Regions from separate parts of the Neobacillus sp. DFD-2R genome, predicted to be linked through region 1. Evidence: predicted binding sites of a transcription regulator. Region 1 holds the regulator's gene; the other holds the start of a gene.
The links. Region 1 encodes Rex, which represses fermentation and respiration genes when NADH is low (regulators of the CRP and FNR family bind a similar motif). Its sites were predicted from a motif close to TTGTGAAATATTTCACAA; they were not measured.
Positions count from the first base shown of each region.

Region 2: a site for Rex is predicted at 3,668-3,685, ahead of AC3ANV_RS18160 (DUF3147 family protein). Genes of this name have one in related genera too.

Region 1 covers NZ_CM173228.1:5,222,578-5,233,428, forward strand. The annotation lists gene AC3ANV_RS26125 (CPBP family intramembrane glutamic endopeptidase) at 1-271, shown strand, start outside; gene AC3ANV_RS26130 (YdiK family protein) at 268-468, shown strand; gene AC3ANV_RS26135 (cytoplasmic protein) at 505-1,215, opposite strand; gene AC3ANV_RS26140 (polymer-forming cytoskeletal protein) at 1,231-1,956, opposite strand; gene AC3ANV_RS26145 (YhbD family protein) at 1,969-2,592, opposite strand; gene AC3ANV_RS26150 (redox-sensing transcriptional repressor Rex) at 2,724-3,380, opposite strand; gene moaC (cyclic pyranopterin monophosphate synthase MoaC) at 3,416-3,913, opposite strand; gene AC3ANV_RS26160 (ABC-F family ATP-binding cassette domain-containing protein) at 4,099-6,018, shown strand; gene tsaD (tRNA (adenosine(37)-N6)-threonylcarbamoyltransferase complex transferase subunit TsaD) at 6,391-7,416, opposite strand; gene rimI (ribosomal protein S18-alanine N-acetyltransferase) at 7,413-7,862, opposite strand; gene tsaB (tRNA (adenosine(37)-N6)-threonylcarbamoyltransferase complex dimerization subunit type 1 TsaB) at 7,874-8,581, opposite strand; gene tsaE (tRNA (adenosine(37)-N6)-threonylcarbamoyltransferase complex ATPase subunit type 1 TsaE) at 8,578-9,033, opposite strand; tRNA gene AC3ANV_RS26185 (tRNA-Asp) at 9,199-9,275, opposite strand; tRNA gene AC3ANV_RS26190 (tRNA-Met) at 9,279-9,352, opposite strand; rRNA gene rrf (5S ribosomal RNA) at 9,434-9,549, opposite strand; rRNA gene AC3ANV_RS26200 (23S ribosomal RNA) at 9,639-10,851, opposite strand, start outside.
Region 2 covers NZ_CM173228.1:3,625,066-3,635,916, forward strand. The annotation lists gene AC3ANV_RS18135 (MaoC/PaaZ C-terminal domain-containing protein) at 1-231, opposite strand, end outside; gene AC3ANV_RS18140 (MaoC family dehydratase N-terminal domain-containing protein) at 228-677, opposite strand; gene AC3ANV_RS18145 (beta-ketoacyl-ACP reductase) at 699-1,463, opposite strand; gene AC3ANV_RS18150 (acyl-CoA dehydrogenase family protein) at 1,524-2,702, opposite strand; gene AC3ANV_RS18155 (DUF3147 family protein) at 2,897-3,268, opposite strand; gene AC3ANV_RS18160 (DUF3147 family protein) at 3,286-3,642, opposite strand; gene AC3ANV_RS18165 (SDR family oxidoreductase) at 4,212-4,979, opposite strand; gene AC3ANV_RS18170 (GNAT family N-acetyltransferase) at 5,146-5,649, shown strand; gene AC3ANV_RS18175 (YpbS family protein) at 5,726-5,992, shown strand; partial or broken gene AC3ANV_RS18180 (transposase) at 6,252-7,291, shown strand; gene AC3ANV_RS18185 (APC family permease) at 7,567-9,477, opposite strand; gene AC3ANV_RS18190 (hypothetical protein) at 9,833-10,429, opposite strand; gene AC3ANV_RS18195 (RNA polymerase sigma factor SigX) at 10,565-10,851, opposite strand, start outside.

The DNA of each region.
Region 1 (10,851 bases):
TAAACGATTTAACTTTTTTATTTCCGCTTTCATTAGCTCGCTCATTTTTGCTTTGGCCCATATGGAGCCTAAGCATATTCTCATATATTCGGCGATGGGCTTTACGTTTGCTTTTCTCTATGTTAGAACAAAACATATTATTGTCCCAATTTTTGCCCATGTAGCGATGAATACCTTGGTTGTTATCCTTCAGTCGGCCTACAAGAATGATATTGAGAAACTGATTCACAACGCTGAGAAAGTTCAAAACTTCATCGGAGGATTTTTATGAGACGTTCACCATTGTTTTCCGGCTTCATTTATCTCCTGCTCGGCTCTTTATTTACTTACTTTGCGATTCAGGATGTTCAAAAAAACGGATGGGGGTTTTTCAGCTATCTCCTTGTCGTGCTGGCTACTTTTGATTTTGGTTCAGGACTAAGAATTATTTTCTTTTATGTTAAATTTAAGGATAAATTGAAAAAGTAAAGAGGCTGACACCATAAGTCAGCCCTTTTACTTTTATTAGATCTTTGTCATTATTTTTATCGACGAACCCGGATCATGGGTTAAATCATTTCGATATTCCACCAATCCGATCTGACATCCGGGTCCGATTTTGACGTTATTGCCCCTAACGATATCTGCCGTTGTATTTTCCAGATGGATGTCATCGCCTTCAATTACCTTGGCCTTAAGAGACCCCATTTCTTTTCCGAATGGCAGCAACGAGTTTTTCTTTTTCTTAATGGTGATTTTTCCGCCGCCGATTTCCTCTGCTGTGCTTTGACCGAAGCGCAAACCGACTCTAATGGTATCTGCTGTTAGTAATCCTTTAATTTCAAAACCGCCGCTGGAGTCAAACGTCTCATATTCAACATCGCCGTTTACTGAAATACTTCCTTTAATAGTCGCTTGATCTCCACTAAGAGCTTCGCCCACTTCCAGTAAACCGAAAATCTTTATTTTTTCCAACCGGGCTTTGCCGTTAACCGTCATGGTTCCCATGACCACCGTTTCTTCCGCTTCCAAATTCCCTTTGACCTTTGCTTCTCCCATTATTTTCACTGTTCCTGTTTTGACATTTTCCACCGCCTCACTCGTTCCATAAACATTTAAGGCTGAACATTCGACATCATTTACAATTGTACCCTCGCCTCTGATGCTGATTTTTTCGTAACGGCCGCCCGGATAACTTCCCGATCCATTGATAATCAGGTTATCGCCTTTTTTCATTCCAAAATCCCCCCATTAAACCTTTTTGCTTTCTCCGATAACAGCATTTTTATCCATCGAAAATTCGCCAGTATACTCCACAACATCAATTTTACAATTAGGACCAATCGTAACATGGTTTCCACGGACCACTTTAGCTATTGTATTTTCAAGTTCAATTTTGTCCCCTTCAATTAAACCCGTTTCCAGCTGCGTTTGAAAAAGAGGCTTTAATAAATTTTCGATTAATGATCCCTTTTGATGTTTTTTTACCGTTATCGTTTGCCCGCCTATCTCATTTGCTTTACATTCCCCATATAATTTAATGTCTACCTGGTCAGCATTTAAGAGACCGCCAATCTTAAACTGGGATTCAGCTTTAAAAATCTCCGCTTCGCAATCTTCTCCAACTGTTAAAGCGCCCTTTATTTTGATTTCCTCACTCTTTATTCTTCCGCCAACCGAAACTTTGCCGGATAGTTCAAATTTACCGACATAGAGGTTATCGTCGATTTTTGCCGTTCCATCAATGGTTAGTAATTGACTTTCAATATTTCCTTTAAACTTGGCCTTACCGTTTACTTTGGCTTTATCTGATTTGATGTTTCCATTGATCGTGCCGAAACCATTGCATTCAAATTCGTTGCATTCCACCTCACTGTTAACTGTGCCGAAACCATTTAATGTAACAAGGTTGAATTGTCCGCCGTTGGATGCGCCAAAGCCATTGATGACCAGATCTCCCCGTTGTTTCATATCCATTTCCATTCTCCTTTATAGTAATTTCGATTTAATTTCTTCCATGCAACTCATCAGTGAAAGCTGTGCGACAATTTTTGTTCCCCGCTCAAAATGGAAGGCTTCCGCATTGATCAATAACAGGCAGGATGAAACCCCTAGCTTTCTCGTAATCACCAATTCTCCGCTTTTCTGTTTAATCAAGGGTTTATTGTCCTGAAGCACCTGAAGCAGTATTTTCCCTTCATCGAGATTAATTTCACCTGATTGAAGGAGCTTCTCTAAGACAAACACTTCAAGCATTCTCGAAAAATCAAATTGATGACCGCCTTTTTCCTGCTCTAAATAAAAATCGATAACCACCGTCGAAACAATGTTACGTTTTATTAACTCGTCCTTGGTTAAATTTAAATCGGTGACATTTGGTGAAAACATGTCCGCCAGTTCGTCTAAGGAAAGGTTCTCTTTCATCGTTTGAATTTTATCGATTCTTTCTAAAATCTTTTCTTTTGGGAAAAATGTTTCCTGACCTGTGAATGTTGATTTCCTTACAAACCACTCTTCCGGAATAAGATCCTTTCGTTTCCATCTATATAACTGCCCATACGATATCCCGGCCAGTTCTAATAAATCCTTTTTAGAGATTAACTCCTCGCTCATTGTGAAAACCCCTTTCATACCGTAAATGTAACATAACACTGTTACGTTGTAAAGCCGGTGATTTAAATTGGGCTTCCTATTCCAAAAGAAAAAGACCTTTCCACGATATTTTTCGCGAAAAGGTCTTTGTTTTACTCTGCTACTATTTCCTCTGTTGGATAATGCTTTAAAAAATATACCAGTGATTGAAGCTCTACTGCTAAGTCAATATGATGCACTCTAATCGAAGGCGGTACATTTAACCTTGCAGGAGTGAAATTTAATATTCCCTTAACATTTGCTTTTACAAGCCGGTCCGTAATCGTCTGGGCAACAGGCGCAGGCACTGTTAAAATCGCCACAGGTATATTTTCATTGGACAAATGCTCCTCCAAATTATCCATCGGAAGAATAGGGACATCGCCAATCAATGTTCCCATTTTTTCAGGGTCGACATCGAAGGCACATTCAATTTTTGTATTATTATTTTTTAAAAAATTATAATTTAAAAAGGCGGTTCCAAGATTACCTACCCCGATTAGGGCAACCTTTGTCAGTTCGTCCTGATCCAGTGTTTTACGGAAGAAGGTTAGTAGGTAATTAACATTGTAACCATAGCCTTTTTTCCCTAATGCTCCAAAATAGGAGAAGTCCCTGCGAATGGTTGCCGAGTCCACTTTCACAGCTTCACTTAATTCTGCAGAAGAAACCCGTTGCTTGCCGGAAGCATGGAGGTTTTGTAAAAATCGATAATATAAGGGCAGCCGTTTTGCTGTTGCCTGTGGTATTTTCATCGTTTCATTTATCATTTGACTCCTACACCCCGCATGTATGGTTTAGTAAATTATTTAACTTGCCCGGTTCTTTTAAAATCACCGTTTTTCCCGCCCGTTTTCTCAACTAAATAGGTTGGACCAATCACCATACCTTTATCAACTGCCTTACACATATCATAAATGGTTAACGCACAAGCAGCCGCAGCTGTTAACGCTTCCATTTCAACACCTGTACTTCCTTTTGTTTTAACAAATGCAGAAATTCTTAATTTATATTGGTCATTGGCCTCCGGTTCCCATGAGAAGGTAATATTTACACTCGTTAAAGGTATCGGGTGGCACATTGGAATAAGATCCCATGTTTTTTTCGCAGCCATAACAGCCGCAACCTGAGCGACTGCTAACACATCGCCCTTTTTCATTTCATTATTCGTTATTTTATCATAAATCTCTTTACTTACTGCAATGCTGGAATGGGCAAGTGCAGTGCGTGCCGTCTCCGGCTTATCACTTACGTCAACCATTTTCGCTCTGCCTTCTTCATTAAAATGAGTAAAATCCGCCATATTTTAATCCTCCTATAAAATCATACACTATTTTTTCATCTATGTGTGTGAAAGTTTGAGCGAATTAGCCAAATGATTATTTTTTTCATTCGACAAAATTCCTTCCGGCGCTCTAATTAACAGCAGTTTATTGCCGACGTACTAGGAATAAGGTACACTATTTGTATGTATAGAGGTGAAAAATAATGATTTTGTTGCAAGTAAATCAACTGGCAAAATATTATGGTGCTGAACTTATTTTATCGAATATAAAACTGGAATTACAAACTCGTGACCGTGTGGCACTTGTTGGCCGTAACGGTGCAGGAAAATCGACATTATTAAAGATTATTGCGGGACACCTGTCACATGATGGCGGTGAGATTATTAAACCAAAAGAAGTAACCATTGGTTATTTAGCACAAAATACAGGTTTGGAATCGAATTTATCGATTTGGGAAGAAATGCTGACTGTGTTTGAATCGCTTCGAATCATGGAAAAAACACTTCGTCAGCTGGAAGAACAAATGGCTGACACTGATGCGATGGACGACAGCGGTAAATACGAAAGAATTCTAAAAGAGTATGACAGTCTCCAAGTGAAATTTAAAGAACAGGGAGGCTATCAATACGAAGCCGATATTCGCTCTGTTTTGCATGGTTTAAATTTTCGCGATCATGGGTCAATGATTTCCAGCTTAAGCGGCGGGCAAAAAACCCGGCTCGCGTTAGGGAAGCTCCTGTTAACGAGACCCGATATATTAATATTGGACGAGCCTACGAACCATCTTGATATTGACACCCTTTCCTGGCTGGAGCAATACCTGCAAGCCTATGATGGTGCCATCTTAATTGTTTCCCATGACCGCTATTTTTTAGATAAAGTGGTCTCCCAGGTTTATGAAGTCTCACGTAAACAAATCCAAAAATTCTCCGGAAACTATAGCGCTTACCTTGAGCAAAAGGCAGCCAACTATGAACGTGATTTGAAGCTTTATGAAAAGCAGCAGCAGGAAGTTGCCAACTTACAAGATTTCATCCAGCGAAACCTAGCACGTGCGTCAACCACCAAAAGAGCACAAAGCCGTCGTAAAAAGCTTGAGAAAATGGAAATCATGGATCGGCCCCTTGGAGACGAAAAATCAGCTTCCTTTTCCTTTGAAATCGAAAAGCAAAGCGGAAATGATGTCTTGACAGTGGATTCGCTTGCGGTTGGGTATCATGGTGAACAGGTATCAGAGTCGATTTCCTTCCGCGCCTATCGCGGTGAAAGCATTGCTCTCGTTGGTCCAAACGGTATCGGTAAATCAACCTTATTGAAGACGATTATTAAAAAGCTTCCGGCGCTTTCAGGTACTATCCAATATGGGACAAACCTTTCCATCGGGTATTACGACCAAGAACAAGCCGAGTTGAGGTCCAATAAGCGCGTGTTAAATGAATTGTGGGATGATTACCCATTAAAGAGTGAAAAAGAAATCAGAACGGTATTAGGTAATTTCCTCTTTTCCGGTGACGATGTTTTAAAAATTGTTTCGACATTAAGCGGCGGAGAGAAAGCACGTCTTGCCCTTGCCAAGCTCATGCTTGAGAAGGCGAATGTGTTAATTTTAGATGAGCCTACCAACCATCTTGATCTTGATAGTAAAGAAGTACTCGAAAACGCCCTTATTGATTATCCCGGAACGATATTATTTGTTTCACATGACAGGTATTTTATTAATCGAATCGCCACGAAGGTATTAGAGCTAAGCCCAATTGGCAGTGCTGAATATTTGGGTGATTATGATTATTATGTAGAAAAAAAGATCGAGCAGGCAGAACTTGATGCTCTGGCTGTGGTTGCTTCTATAAAAAAGGGAACATATGCAGAAGCTGTTGAAAAAAATTCCTATCAACAGGATAAGGAAAGCAAAAAACTTGAACGGCAGAGAAAAAGAAAAATAGAAGAAATGGAATTACGAATTGAAGAATTGGAAGAACAAATTCAAGAATTCGAGCAACAGTTATGTGAACCGGAAATCTTCCAAAATCATGAAAAAGTTTTAGAAATCAACCTTAAAAATGAAAAGGCAAAGGCAGAGCTTGAGCACCTTATGGAGGAATGGGCCGAGCTTGCTGAATAAGGACCAGGCAGAAATTGCCCGGTTTTTATTTGTCTTTAAGAGAAATAGTAATAAAATCTTGTCTAAATACTAAATTCGACATCATTTTTAGTATATCAACAAATTCCTATTTATTGTCGACATTTTTCGAGTAAATTTTCGATTGATTGATAAAAAAATCACGTTATCCTTCCTTTTCCACAGCTTTATACACATTCGAAAGGGTATTTCCACAACTTCCTTTCGACTTTTCCACATTATCCACAAAAAACGTCTTATTTATCCACATTATCAACAGGATGTTAATGACTTATCCCCAAAATTCTATTTCCTTTCGTTTCTTAATAATAATTTTATCCACAAAAAAAAGCCAACTCCGCAAAGAGTCAGCCTCTAATCATTATAAATTTCGATATCGAGCCCCGGGTTGGCATTAAGGGATAAATCCGCTCTTATTCCCTTTTCAAACATAATACTTCCTACGGCTGCAATCATGGCCGCATTATCTGTGCATAAGGATAGGGGCGGAATGACTAAATCTATTGCCTTATTTTCTGAAAATGCCTTTTCCAGAGCAGCTCTAAGTCCTTTATTTGCAGCAACGCCGCCCGCAACTAATACTTGCTTCACTCCGTATTCAGCAACAGCTTTTTCAGTTTTTTTCACTAATACTTCAATAACACTTGCTTGAAAGCTCGCAGCCAGGTCTTCAGGAGCTATTGTTTCACCACGTTGTTCAGCATTATGGACTGTGTTGATAACAGCTGATTTTAAGCCGCTGAAGCTAAAATCATAAGAACCTTCCTCAAGCCAAGCCCGTGGTAAATCAATGTTTGGGCTGCCTTCCACAGCTAATCGGTCGATGTGAGGACCACCGGGATAAGGAAGATTTAAGGTTCGTGCGACCTTGTCATAGGCTTCCCCGGCTGCATCATCTCTCGTTTCACCAATTACTTCAAAATGGCCCTGCTCTTTCATATAAACAAGCTCCGTATGTCCTCCTGACACAACTAAAGACAAAAGTGGAAAATTCAACTCTGTGACTAAACGGTTGGCATAAATATGACCGGCAATATGATGCACCGGAACAAGCGGGATACCATGGGCAAAAGCAAGTGCTTTAGCTGCGTTTACTCCGATTAATAGCGCTCCCACCAATCCCGGTCCTTCAGTTACAGCAATGGCATCAATATCCGAAAGAGTAAGGTTTGCCCGGGTCAACGCCTCTTCAATTACAATGGTGATTTGTTCTACGTGATGGCGAGAAGCAATTTCAGGAACAACACCGCCAAATCGTTTATGGCTTTCAATTTGTGAAGCAACCACATTTGAAGCAATTTCCCGCCCATTTTTGATAATCGCTACGGCTGTCTCGTCGCAGCTTGTTTCAATTCCCAATACATATTGATCTTTTTTCATATATTCACCCACATCACTAATGCATCTTCTTGATTATCTGAATAATAATTTTTTCGAATCCCGCCATTTTGAAAACCTAATTTTCGATAAAGGGATTGCGCAACATGATTGGTTACCCGCACTTCAAGAGTCATACTCTTGGCGCCCATTTCCATGGCAACAGACATTAACTTTTTCAACAATGCTTCTCCAAGCTTCCTGCCTCGATATTCAGGAAGAACGGCAACATTCGTTACATGAGCTTCATCAATAACAATCCAGGCCCCACAGTACCCAATAATTTTCTTGTCATCTTCGAGAACAATATAAACCGCAAATTTGTTATTGTATAATTCATTATAAAAAGCTTCCCGGCTCCAAGGTGTGGCAAAGGAAGCATGCTCTACTTCTAAAATCTGGTCAATATCCTCTTCTCTCATATAGCGAAAAACATAAGAATCTACCATATCATTAATTCCTATCCTTTTATAATTTTCCCCTTTGCTTCTAACCACTTTGCTTCCGCTTCAGCTAAGCGAATATAGTTTGGAACAAAAGAATGTATGTCTTCCCCTTGTTTATGCATGCCTAATTGTCCTAGCTCTGAGGGGCGTGGATTGTGTTCCGTTATGGCAGCAAACACAGCTTGTGGTCCCAATATTTCTTCCGCTTTCATTCGGTGAATCATTAAATCATTTCCAACAAAAAGGATATGTTTAGTAAAATTCTTTAATTTTTCGGCCCAATCCGTGAACATGACTAATTGATCCTGCTCAACCGGGACAAGCACTCCATCTTGGTACTGAAATAGACCCGTATAGACTTGTCCTCTTCTTGCATCAAACAATGGAGATATATAGCCATCAAAGTAGCGGCCCGGTCCGGATGCCAAGATTTCAAGACTGGATATTCCTATAAGTGGAATATTCAATGTCCAAGCTAATGTTTTGGCAATCGTGACACCAATTCTTACTCCAGTATAGGAGCCCGGTCCTTTTGCTACCACAATTTTCGTTAAATCTGCCGGTACTTTTCCACAATCTTTCATTAAGGTTTGAATGGCGGGCATGATTCGGACAGAGTGGTTCTTTTTTAGATTCGTAATATACTCACCAAGCACCTGATCTTCTTCTAAAAGCGCTACTCCTAAAGCATAGTTAGAAGTATCAATCGCTAATATTGTCATGAAAATATCTCCTTACATAGTTGCTCATATCTTTTTCCCTTTGGCATAAGAACGATCTTTCTTTTTTCCTCATCTTCATGGTACAAGAAAATCGTCAAATGCTCGCTTGGTAGCTGTTCTTCAATTAAATGAGCCCATTCCACTACTGTTACTCCATCACCTTCAAAGTATTCATCGAAGCCTAAGTCTTCATAGGAATCTGCTACCCGGTATACATCCATATGATACAAAGGCAATCTACCGTTGTATTCCTTTATTATCGTAAATGTCGGGCTATTTACAGTTTTCTTTATGTCTAATCCTCGGGCCAATCCTTTTGTAAAGGTTGTTTTTCCTGCACCTAAATGCCCCTCTAATGTAATTACATCACCAGGCTGTAAAAAGCCGGCTAATTTTGCTGCAAATCGTGATGTTTCCTCCGAATTGGTCGTAATCATTTCATATTGATTCATTCAATCACCTTTTAATTATAGCATTGCTTTACACTATCTTCATTTTACCTTATTTTGCTTACAAAAAAACCTTAGGATGTCTCCTAAGGATTTATAATTTATATGTAGATTAAACAAAAATAAAAAAAACGAAACGCAGTTTCGTGTTTTCTAAAAAATATTTTATGGCGGTCTGGACGGGACTCGAACCCGCGACCTCCTGCGTGACAGGCAGGCATTCTAACCAACTGAACTACCAGACCAAATTGCGGAGGCAGGATTTGAACCTGCGACCTTCGGGTTATGAGCCCGACGAGCTACCGGACTGCTCCACCCCGCGACGGTAAAAATAATTATCAACTGTACCATATTATTATATGTTCTAATACAGTAGATATGTATATAAGTTTTAAATAAAACAGCCTGGCAACGTCCTACTCTCACAGGGACAAAGTCCCAACTACCATCGGCGCTGAGAAGCTTAACTTCCGTGTTCGGTATGGGAACGGGTGTGACCTTCTCGCCATTGCTGCCAGACTATTTATTTGAGGTTTCATTCCCTCAAAACTGGATAATACAGAAGAAGTTTGGTAAAAACGAGTTCACCTTGTTCATATAAATATGACTTGGTTAAGTCCTCGAACGATTAGTATCAGTCAGCTCCACACGTCACCGCGCTTCCACCTCTGACCTATCAACCTGATCATCTTTCAGGGTTCTTACTAGCTTGACGCTATGGGAAATCTCATCTTGAGGGGGGCTTCATGCTTAGATGCTTTCAGCACTTATCCCGTCCGCACATAGCTACCCAGCGATGCCTTTGGCAAGACAACTGGTACACCAGCGGTGCGTCCATCCCGGTCCTCTCGTACTAAGGACAGCTCCTCTCAAATTTCCTGCGCCCACGACGGATAGGGACCGAACTGTCTCACGACGTTCTGAACCCAGCTCGCGTACCGCTTTAATGGGCGAACAGCCCAACCCTTGGGACCGACTACAGCCCCAGGATGCGATGAGCCGACATCGAGGTGCCAAACCTCCCCGTCGATGTGGACTCTTGGGGGAGATAAGCCTGTTATCCCCGGGGTAGCTTTTATCCGTTGAGCGATGGCCCTTCCATGCGGAACCACCGGATCACTAAGCCCGACTTTCGTCCCTGCTCGACTTGTAGGTCTCGCAGTCAAGCTCCCTTGTGCCTTTACACTCTACGAATGATTTCCAACCATTCTGAGGGAACCTTTGGGCGCCTCCGTTACTCTTTAGGAGGCGACCGCCCCAGTCAAACTGCCCACCTGACACTGTCTCCCACCCCGATCAGGGGTGCGGGTTAGAATTTCAATACAGCCAGGGTAGTATCCCACCGACGCCTCCACCGAAGCTAGCGCTCCGGCTTCTACGGCTCCTACCTATCCTGTACAAGCTGTACCAAAATTCAATATCAGGCTACAGTAAAGCTCCACGGGGTCTTTCCGTCCTGTCGCGGGTAACCTGCATCTTCACAGGTACTATAATTTCACCGAGTCTCTCGTTGAGACAGTGCCCAGATCGTTACGCCTTTCGTGCGGGTCGGAACTTACCCGACAAGGAATTTCGCTACCTTAGGACCGTTATAGTTACGGCCGCCGTTTACTGGGGCTTCGATTCAGAGCTTCGCTTGCGCTAACCCCTCCTCTTAACCTTCCAGCACCGGGCAGGCGTCAGCCCCTATACTTCGCCTTGCGGCTTCGCAGAGACCTGTGTTTTTGCTAAACAGTCGCCTGGGCCTATTCACTGCGGCTCTTCGAGGCTATTCACCCCAAAGAGCACCCCTTCTCCCGAAGTTACGGGGTCATTTTGCCG
Region 2 (10,851 bases), 1.6 Mb from region 1:
AAAGCCTTCTTCATAATAAGGAGTAAACAGTTTTGCCAGATTGCCCATCGTCCACATACCATGGGCAATAATCCCGGGCAAGCCCGCTTTCGTTGCTTCCTCATCGATCGTGTGAATAGGATTAAAATCACCTGATGCACCTGCATACTTGATTAAGTCAAGTCTTGAAACCGGCTCTAGCTGAATTTCCTTTAGCGATTCCCCTTCTTGCAACTCTATAATTGCATTCATCGTGACAACACCTTCCTTACTGCTTCCGAGATAACAACAGTTGATGTTGAACTGAAGATTATATTTCCTGTCATATCCTCTCCATAATTCTCAATCAACAAGAAGCCCATTTCACCAAAGTTTCCTTTTTTCTCAAAGTAATTCTTCACTTTGGTATAGCAGTAAATTTCTTCCCCCACCAACAATGGCCGCTCGTAGTGAAATGTTTGTTCACCGTGGATCAAGCCCTTATTAGGCAGGTTGAATCCTTCAATCACACCATAATCAAAAGTCCTTGGAAATGTTGGCGGGGCAATATTGTTCTTATATCTGGAAAGGCGCCCTGTTTCCTCATCAAAATATATAGGATGAGGATCCCCGATCGCTTCAGCAAATTTCTTTACCGCACCCCGTTCTACGACATTTTTTACCTTTTCCGATTGTTTGCCGATTTGTTCTTTGAACAATTCCTCTTCACCTCATTAGGATTAATTTTTTGGTCCACCTGCAACATAAATGACTTGACCATTCACGTATGATGATTTTTCATCAGCAAAAAAGGCAACAGCATTGGCGATATCAGCAGGCTTACCGCTTCTTCCGACCGGGATGTTCGCTACGCTTGCTTGAATTAATTGTTCGAAAGAAATGCCGAGTCTGGCAGCCGTTTCTTTCGTCATTTCGGTCTCAATAAAACCGGGGGCTACCGAATTAGCAGTAATCCCATACCTGCCAAGCTCAATGGCAAGTGTTTTCGTGAAGCCCTGCAGGCCTGCTTTCGCCGCAGCATAGTTAGCCTGACCGCGATTTCCAAGGGCTGAAGTAGATGAAATGTTGATAATGCGACCATATTTATTTTCTACCATGTATTTTTGAACAGCACGGGCGGAATTAAAAGAGCCTTTTAAATGGACATCCATTACCGTTTGCCAATCTGAATCGGTCATTTTGAATAATAGATTATCACGGATAACACCCGCATTATTGACAAGAATATCCACTGAACCAAACGTTTCATATACCTCTTTTACAGCGGCTTCAACTTGCTCGGCATCTGTAACACTGGCAACCTTAGAAAATACCTCATAGCTTTTTTCTTTTAATTCGCTTGTAGTTTCACTCAATGCTTCTTCGTTTAAGTCAATTAATGCGACTTTAGCACCTTCTTGAGCAAAAAGCTCTACTATACCCTTTCCAATTCCACGGCTTCCGCCGGTAACAAACGCTACTCTTCCTTCAAATCTCCCTGCCATTCTATTTCCTCCAAACATTTTATAGTAATTTAGCAATCCAGTTAGCGCTTACAAATAAATTTATACGTATTGGCCAACCTTTACATGCCCTTTAATTAGGTTTCGAGAAATAATCATACGCTGAATTTCATCTGTACCATCATATATTCTCCAAAGTCTTGCTTCACGGTACCAGCGTTCAATTGGAAGTTCTCTTGTATAGCCCATACCTCCATGAATCTGCATAACACGATCAACGACCCGATTTCCCATATTTGCACCATATAATTTTGCCATGGAGGCCAGTTGGCGATTATCTTCACCGTTATCAAGAGTAAAGGCAGCATTTAATACTAACCATCTTGCTGCTTCGATTTCTACAGCAGAGTCAGCAATTTGCCATTGGATTGCTTGTCTTTCAGCAATTGGTTTTCCAAAGGTAATCCGTTCTTTGGAATAATCAATCGCCATCTGCAACAAGCGTTCCGCTGCTCCGACGGCTCTGGCACCAACCACCCATCTTGCGAAGCCGATCCATTCCAGACCAAGATTGTAACCCTTGTGTAATTCTCCAAGAATATTTTCCTCAGGAACTCGGACATTATCAAACACTAATCCGGCTGGACCCCATTCTCCCATTGTATGTATATACTCAGATTTCCAGCCCATATCACGGTCAACAATAAAACAGGTTACTCCTTCGCGACCTTGTGTAGATTGATGTCTTTCCTTATCAGTGATTGCAATGGCCATAACAAAGTCCGCTTCGTTTCCTCCGGTGATAAATGTTTTTTCGCCATTTAAGACCCACTCACTACCATCTTTTATAGCCGTCATTTTAATATTTCTTGTATCAGAACCTGCCCCGGGCTCAGTCATCGCAAAGCAAGATTTCTTCTCGCCATTAATAGTTGGAATGAGATATTTTTTCTTCTGCTCTTCGTTCCCATAATAAAGAATATTATCAGCCCCTCCTCCAAACGAAAATGGGACAAATGTCTTGGAAACTTCCATTAACACAATCGCCATCATCATTTGCCCTAGGTCGGCACCACCGTATTCCTCCGGTGTGTTAATTCCCCAGAAACCGGCTTCCTTTGCTTTTAATTGAAGCTCTTTAAGCTTACCCTCGGGTAAACTTGGCTTGCCTTCTCTTTCATTTCTTAAACAATCATTTTCTAATGGAATCAATTCTTTTTCTACAAACCTTCTAATTGTTTTCTGCACCATTTTTTGTTCATCTGTTAAACGCAAATACATACCTTTCACTCCAATCTTATTCTTGTAAACTAGTTATTTTTTCCGCTACAAAAATAATATGTAACTATCCCAGTTAACATACCAACCGGTAGGTACGTTAATTCTATTTTATTCTGAACTTTCAGATAAAACAAGTTTTAATTTACAACATGATTATAAAAAAAATCCTTTGGTTCATACCAAAGGATTTTTTTTTAAATTTGACGAATTGCTTTGTTTAATGCGCGTTCTTTTAAAGTAGAAATGGCAATTGAACTGCCAAGCCAAGCAAGAAGGCCTATTATAATACTAAAGCTCCAATTATTAGTTGTTTCTAATACAAGTAATACGGTAGTTACACAAACCATTCCGCCGATCATCCCATACACTGAGCCCTTAGCAATATTCGTTGCTTTTTTTGTACCTGCAGCAATACCGACCATAATGACTGCCGTTAGCATAACGGCCGGGAATGCAGCAAATATACCGGCTAGAATCTTCCATGGAGAAATGACTGTTATGAGATAGCTTAGTGAGACAGCTGTCCCTCCAAGTAAAAAACGAATAAATAAGTCCTGTTTATTCATGTCGATCACCTTTTTCCTTAATGAGATGTAATATATACGACCACAATTGATACGACAAACCAGCAGGCCATTGAGTGGATAATTCCACGTTTCCAGCCTATCTTTGGAAGCAGGTATCCGGCTAGTATTGCAACCAGAATATTAATTGCCATTCCAAAGATTGCCCCTTTTGAAATGATGATAGAATGTGAAATAAGTTCACCGCCGTGGAAATCGAGACCGATTGTTAACAGGGCTGCTAGATATACAGCTGGAAATGCAGCAAATATTCCCCCTACCCTTTCACCCAGATTCCTAGCAACCAATGTACAAGCAAGTACTGCAGAGCCTCCCATTAGGAATCGAATGATTAGGGCACTTAAAGATAAATGCATAGTTAGTTCGCCTCTTTTTTTATGTTTGTGCTCTTTTTCACAAACTATTTTTATATAGCTATTTTACCTCAAATAGAATGGAACGCCTGTGAACTTTTTATTAATGTTTTTGAAACGGTTTCATAAAAAAACTCACCAAATTGGTAACGTGTTCACTTGTGTGGTACAAAACTGTAAATCTCAAGTAGATTCTCAGAACTAATCACAAACTTTTCACCAAGGAAAACGCATTATTATACGCAAAAAGAATGACTCTAACTTCTCCGAGCCATTCTTTCTATTATGCTATTTTTAGATAGATTGTTGTTTTTAAGAACTGCCCTAATCTTAACCGCTTTACTTTTGAACAGTCTTATAATGGGCAAGCCCGTAATGTGACTGGGAGCTTTTGTCCTGTCTGAATTAGCCTCGGATTCGGACTATCACTGGCAATTTCCTACTTGCCCTGTCCGAATGACCCTCGCATTTGCTTAAAAAAAATCATCAATATGTTCAAATCCTCGGTTGAATTCATACCTTAAATCACTTCAAATTCACATCCTGTTACCAAATTGGCGAGTTTTTTCAAATTAACTCAAAAAATCCGGATTCCTTTTTATAAAACCCTCCCAAGCCATCTTGACATCTTGCAAATTTTCCTCCCTTGGTGCATTTAACCGTTTTTCCGTATCGCCATAGCCAATTTCAAGGTCTCCCTTTTCAAAGCCTAGAAAAATCGTATCGGCAAAGTCATTCAATGGTGCCCCAAAAGTATGTAATCCGATACCGCCTAAATCTGTGTTCACCGCCGGCGGCAAGACCTCGACAACCTTAATGCTTGTGTTTGCTAATTGGTGTCGTAACGATATTGTAAAGGAATGTAGTGCTGCTTTTGTTGCGCTATAAACAGGTACCCATACACCCGGCATGATTGCCAGGCCTGAAGAAACATTGATGATCGCCCCATCCTTTTGTTTCTTTAGGTGTGGAATAAATAGCATGGATAAATGTATCGGGCCGTCGACATTAATCGAGATTTCATTTCGGTAATAATCCCAGTCACTACTTGCATTTTGCAGGTTTACTCTTTGTTGAATGCCTGCATTATTCACCAGCATATTTAATTGTGGAAATTTATTTGTTACCCAGTCAAAAAGCGATTTACGTTCGTTTTCATTCGCAACATCACAAACCCTGATATGGAGGTTCGGAAACTTTTCCTTCGCTTCTTTTAATTTTTCTTCACGGCGGCCCACAACGATTACTTCATTGCCCCTGTCTAAAAAGCGCTCAGCAAAGGCCAAACCAATCCCAGAAGCACCACCGGTAATTAATATTGTGTTTCCTGACATTTTCATAAGATTTCCTCCTATCCTTAAAATGAAATTCTATTCCTTATTTTAAACATGCATTCTTAGAATCTACAAATAGGAAATAATGATTCAAACTCTTATTGAAATTATTTGAATTGAAAGTTAAGATGAAAACTAGCAGAATAACGAACAAAAAGGATGTCGAACAAACATGTATGAGGATATTACAATTAGGGATGCAGTGTTAAATGATTTACCAACTATCGTTGATATTTACAATTCGACAATTCCCAGCAGGATGGTGACTGCCGATACAGAGCCTGTTTCCGTTAAAAGCCGTGAACAATGGTTTAACGTCCATTCACCCGCTGACCGACCATTATGGGTGGTAGAAAATCAGGTGGAAATTTGCGCTTGGGTAAGTTTTCAATCTTTCTATGGAAGACCGGCGTATCATGCAACAGCCGAAATCAGTATTTATATTCACCGGGAATATCGAGGGAAGAATCTTGGTAAATATCTCATTCAAAAAGCGATTGATGCCTGTCCAAAGCTTGGAATAAAATCATTGCTTGGATTTATTTTTGGTCATAATGAGCCCAGCATTAAGCTATTCAATAGTTTTGGATTTGAAGAATGGGCACGCCTTCCAAATGTAGCAGAATTAGATGGAATCGAAAGAGATTTACTGATTCTTGGAAAAAGAATTTGGTAATCATCATGATAAAGAAATTCATAAATATATGATAAGATAGTAGGAAAATATGCAACAATGAAAAGGAGAACTGACTATGAGTGTACATAAAGCTATTACCCGGCATGTTAATAAACAAAACCATAGAATCAACGACTTTTTAGCACTGGATCAACAAAGAGAATATTATATTGAAGAAGCATTAGAATTATGCAGGCAAGGAAAAGCATTTTCAACAGCGAAAATTAATGAAGTTACCAATCAAATCAATGAGCTTGCAAAACAAGGAATTATCCCCTCTCGAAAGCAAGTGACCAATGAGATGATCCAAGAATATGCCTCTAAATTAAAGGAATCTAACTAAAACAAAAAAGAGCAGCGGATTCCCGCTGCTCAGGCTGTCGAAAAACCTTCGGCAGCCTCTTGTTTATTTATTTGCATTAACAATTCACCGCGTTAATTCGTTATAATATTATTGGTATATAGGCTTTTAAACAGGTCTGTTGATTGGCGCTCCAGGCACTTCGCTTTCCGCGGGCGTGCCTTCCGCGCCAATCAACAGAGTGTTTTCAATAAAGACCTCCAACTAATCTAATAAATAATTAAAATAAGTGGTGAAATCAATGTTTAAGCCAAAAGAGTCTAGCCAAAGTGAATTTGAATTTGTATCTATTGATGAATTGGTACCTGATGACCATCTTCTTCGTTTGATTGATAAATATATTGATTTTTCGTTTCTTCTTGAAAAGATCCGTCCTTATTACAGCGATGATAATGGACGCCCTACTGATCCCTTTATTCTTTTTAAAATGATGTTTATTGGTTATATTTACGGCATTTGTTCTGAACGTCAACTAGAAAGGGAAATAAGAACAAACGTTGCCTACCGCTGGTTTTTAGGTCTGAAATTCAAGGACCCAGTACCTCATCACTCTACGATTAGCTGGAATCGTCAACACCGTTATAAGGATACAAATATTTTTTAGGAGATTTTTGATGAGATTGTTCTTCTTGCAATGAGTCACAAGATGGTGGTCGGTCGTGTTTTATTTACGGATTCAACTCATTTAAAGGCAAATGCAAATAAAAATAAGTATACAAAACAAGAAGTGGAAGCGGATACTCGAGAATATTTTGAAGACTTAAACAAGGCAATAGAAGAGGATAGAATTAAATACGGAAAAAAGCCATTAAAAGAAAAGGAGGAAGTAAAAGAGATTAAGGAAATTAGAGTCAGTACAACAGACCCTGAATGTGGTTTTATGTCCCGTGAAAATAAGCAGGAAATGTTCTGTTATCTCGATCACCGGACTACTGATATGAAATTTAACATTATTACTGATGTATTCGTTACTCCTGGAAATGCACACGCTCAAAAAATAAAGTAAAAGTTGTAACACGACATGTATGGGAGGAGCACAAGGAAAAGGTAAGGTTAAATCGCTTATCTAAATCGGGAAAAATGCTTTATAAATTTAGAAAGGAAAAAATTGAGCGAAGCTTCGCAGACTCAAAAGAGCTGCACGGGCTTCGCTACTGCCGGTTACGGGGATTGAAGAATGCAAGTGAACAGGCTCTTCTAACTGCAGCCTGCCAAAATATAAAAAAGATTGCAATACACTTAGCAAGGTTAGAAAAAGTGTGTTGCAATACTTTAGGTTGATTTGCCTCCCTGTTGATTGGAGCGGAGGGCACTCGACTCCTGCGGGATACAGAGGTCACTGGAGACCCCGCAGGCGCCAAAAGCGCCGAGGAGGCTCCAGGACCTCCCCGCGGAAAGCGAGTGCCCGGAGCGGTAATCAACAGGCACATTAGCAGGGAGAATCAATAAATTTGGTATTTAGATTCTGACAAAATTAGATTCTGACAAAATAAAAAATTGCAGAGAAAAATACCCTTTCTCGACAATCTGAGCAGCGGATTCCCGCTGCTTTTTCCTTATTTTTTCAAATGATAGGGAACTGTTGTTATCACAACATCCTTATGTCTAAACAACCAAAAACGTAGTAATAATGCTGTTTGGTTGTGTAATAAATTATGCCACCACTTTTTCGGGATAAATTGCGGAATGACTATCTGGATAAGTCCATTGAACCCTTCTTTTTCCTCGATGACATGGATTAACCTTGAAAGAGGTTCTAAAACCGACCGATACTTGCTTTTCAATGTCACTAATCGGCACGGTGTCCCCCACTCTGCCCATTTTTCCTCCATATTATGAATGGCATCATCATCAAATCCAACATATACAGCAATTAGTTCATCCTGTGAAATACTTTTTGCAAAAGAAAGAGTATTATTTACTACTCTATGAACACCCGAAACTAAAACCATTGTCATGACCTTATTTGTTTCAGGATGAGTTTTATTCACATCAATTTTCAACTCATTTGAAATGGTTCGATAATGTTTTTGGATCGATATCGATAACATAATGATCGTCGGAATAACAATGATCACAATCCAGGCACCGCTTGTAAATTTCGTAACGGCAAAAATAATCGCAACGATTGTAGTAATAACGCCTCCGGCCGTATTGACTCCTAATTTCACTTTCCAATGCGGTCCTTTTTCCCGTTTCCACCGTTTCATTAGCCCGAATTGAGCAATTGAGAATGATAGGAAAACTCCGATGGCATATAAAGGTATCAACGCATTGGTATGTGCTTTAAAGGCGATAATAAGTAAGCTTGCTGATGCCGCAAGTGAAATAATTCCATTCGAATATCCCAGGCGGTCCCCACGGTTCGTAAATCCTCGCGGCAAAAAGCCATCTGCCGCTACAATTGCTGCTAACTGTGAAAAACCTGTAAAAGTGGAATTTGCCGCCAAAATGAGGACAATAAACGTAAACCAAATGATGAGTTGATATAAAATTCCATGACCAAAATAAATAGCGGTAATTTGCGAAAGCATCGTATTATGTAAATTCGGTGAAATACCCTGCACGTAGAGATGATAAGAAAATCCTAATAAGGTTATAGAAGTAACTGCACCTAATGCAATATACGTTTTAATGGCGTTTTTCTGCTGGGGCTCCCTGAAAATCGGTACAGAATTAGAAATCGTTTCAATTCCTGTTAATGCAGAACAGGCTGAACTAAATGCCTTTAATAAAAGTAAAGTAGTCAATCCTTTTGGGACTGTTCCAAATGGAGGAGTAGAAGCCTGTGCAAATCCATGTTTAAACTCATGAAAAAACCCTGTAACAATTAAGAGAAGCATACAGAACATAAATCCAATTGTCGGCCAGGCAAATATTTTGGCAGATTCGGCAACCCCCCTTAAATTGACAACTAATAAAATAAACACACAAAGGATAGCTAGAACTGTTTCATAGGGTCCAACGACCGGATAAGCGGAAGTCACCGCTTCTAATGCAGCCGAAACGGAAACCGCCACGGTTAAAATGTAATCAACTAATAAAGAACTTGAAGCAATTAATGAAACCCATTTCTGATTATAATTATCTTTTGCAATCGCATAGGCACCGCCGCCATTCGGATAAGCTATGATTCCCATAATATATGAAACAATTAAAATAAAGAGAAGAATAATTGTTGAAATGGTTATCGGAATGATAAACCATTTGGCTCCCGATCCAAGTCCGATCAGTTCAGTTATCCCTGATTCAGGTCCATAGGATACAGAAGAGTATAAATCCGCCGCGAGTATCGGTAAAGCAATAAACCATAGCAATTTATTGTGTTTTGCATTCAATTCTGCTGTCCTCATAGGTCTCCCAATCAGGATTCGTTTAACACTATTAAAATTTGATATTGAATACCAAATAGCGATTAAAGACACAATAAATAAAATTATTTCAAGTAGGTCAGATGGGTGTTTCATAATAAATCCCTTCTTTTTTTAAATAAGGCTATTTTCGCATAGATTGTTGTTTTTCGTATAAGTTTATCAACCCGTATAATTAGAAGCTTCGTGGCATCTTTTCGTAAGAACATTTGCGAAAATTGCCTAGAAACTTAGTAAATGAACTTTATTAAGCTTCAAAAGCAACAAAGTTTACGAAAAGAGCCTTAAATAAAAACCACCATGCTTTACCTGATTTATACCATGTAATATATACTCATCAAAAGTAATTGTAAAGAAATTTAAGTTTTATTATTTTGTAAAAAAAAGAACGTCTCATAAATCAAAATGAGCGTTCTCAAATAGGCTTTCTATTCAAAGAAAGCCGGCAAGGCTACATGGACAAACTCGCATTTCTGCTGTTGTTCTTTGCCTGAACCATCGGTAATCCGCAAAAAACAAACCCAAGCCCGGTAAAGGCAGCGCCAATTGCTTCTATCCACAAATGCGCAGCACTTACAAAACTGGCAATTACAAATATTAAGGTTCCTAAAATTAAAAATAAACCGGCACGTCTTGATAATTTTTTCGTTAAAACGGTTGTAATACCAATAAGAATCATGCCTATAACAAAGAGAAGCGGCCCAATTGAAAAAATTAGATTGGAGATAGGTGCTTGGAAAACCAGGTCAGTATTTACCCCTGAAAAACCGGCAATCTCAACGAAAACGATTCCGGAAACAAATGAAGTTCCTAAAATGCTCAGAACCAGTCCGATCAATCCGAGAGATTTTGATTCTGTTGCCTGTTCTATATATATAGCGAATAGGGCAAATATTACGATTAAATGAGCTGCCAAAACAAAACTACTTCCTAAAATGGTACCTTCGTTGGATTCTCCGAAAAGGTTTACAAAATGGGCAATAAAAAGTAAAAGACCTGAAAGAATGCATGACCAGCCACCGAAAGTTCTGAATGAAATTGGTAACATTTATTTCCCTCCAAAAGATAACTTCTAACTTTGGATGAAAGTCCTGATGCCAATTTTATTTTACCGGATTTTTCGATTTAATATAATATTTAGAATAGTTTATATTTTTAATGATTATAAATGACAAATTTATTTTTACACAGCCCTTTCATTTCTCTCGGCAGATTCCATAAGAATCCTTAAATGTTTGATTGCACGATGCTGTGTTGTTTTAACTTTACTTTCCTTCCATCCTAATACCTTTGCCGCTTCAATAATGGAAAGTTCCTGAATAAAACGAAGGTTAATCACACATCTTTGGTCCATTGTGCATTTTTCAAGGCATCGGACCATCAATTTAATCTCTTCCCTCTGAAAAGTGATTTCATCAGGCAAAGGTGACTCATCCTTCATTTGTAAGGCAGGATGTTCAAATGTATCGA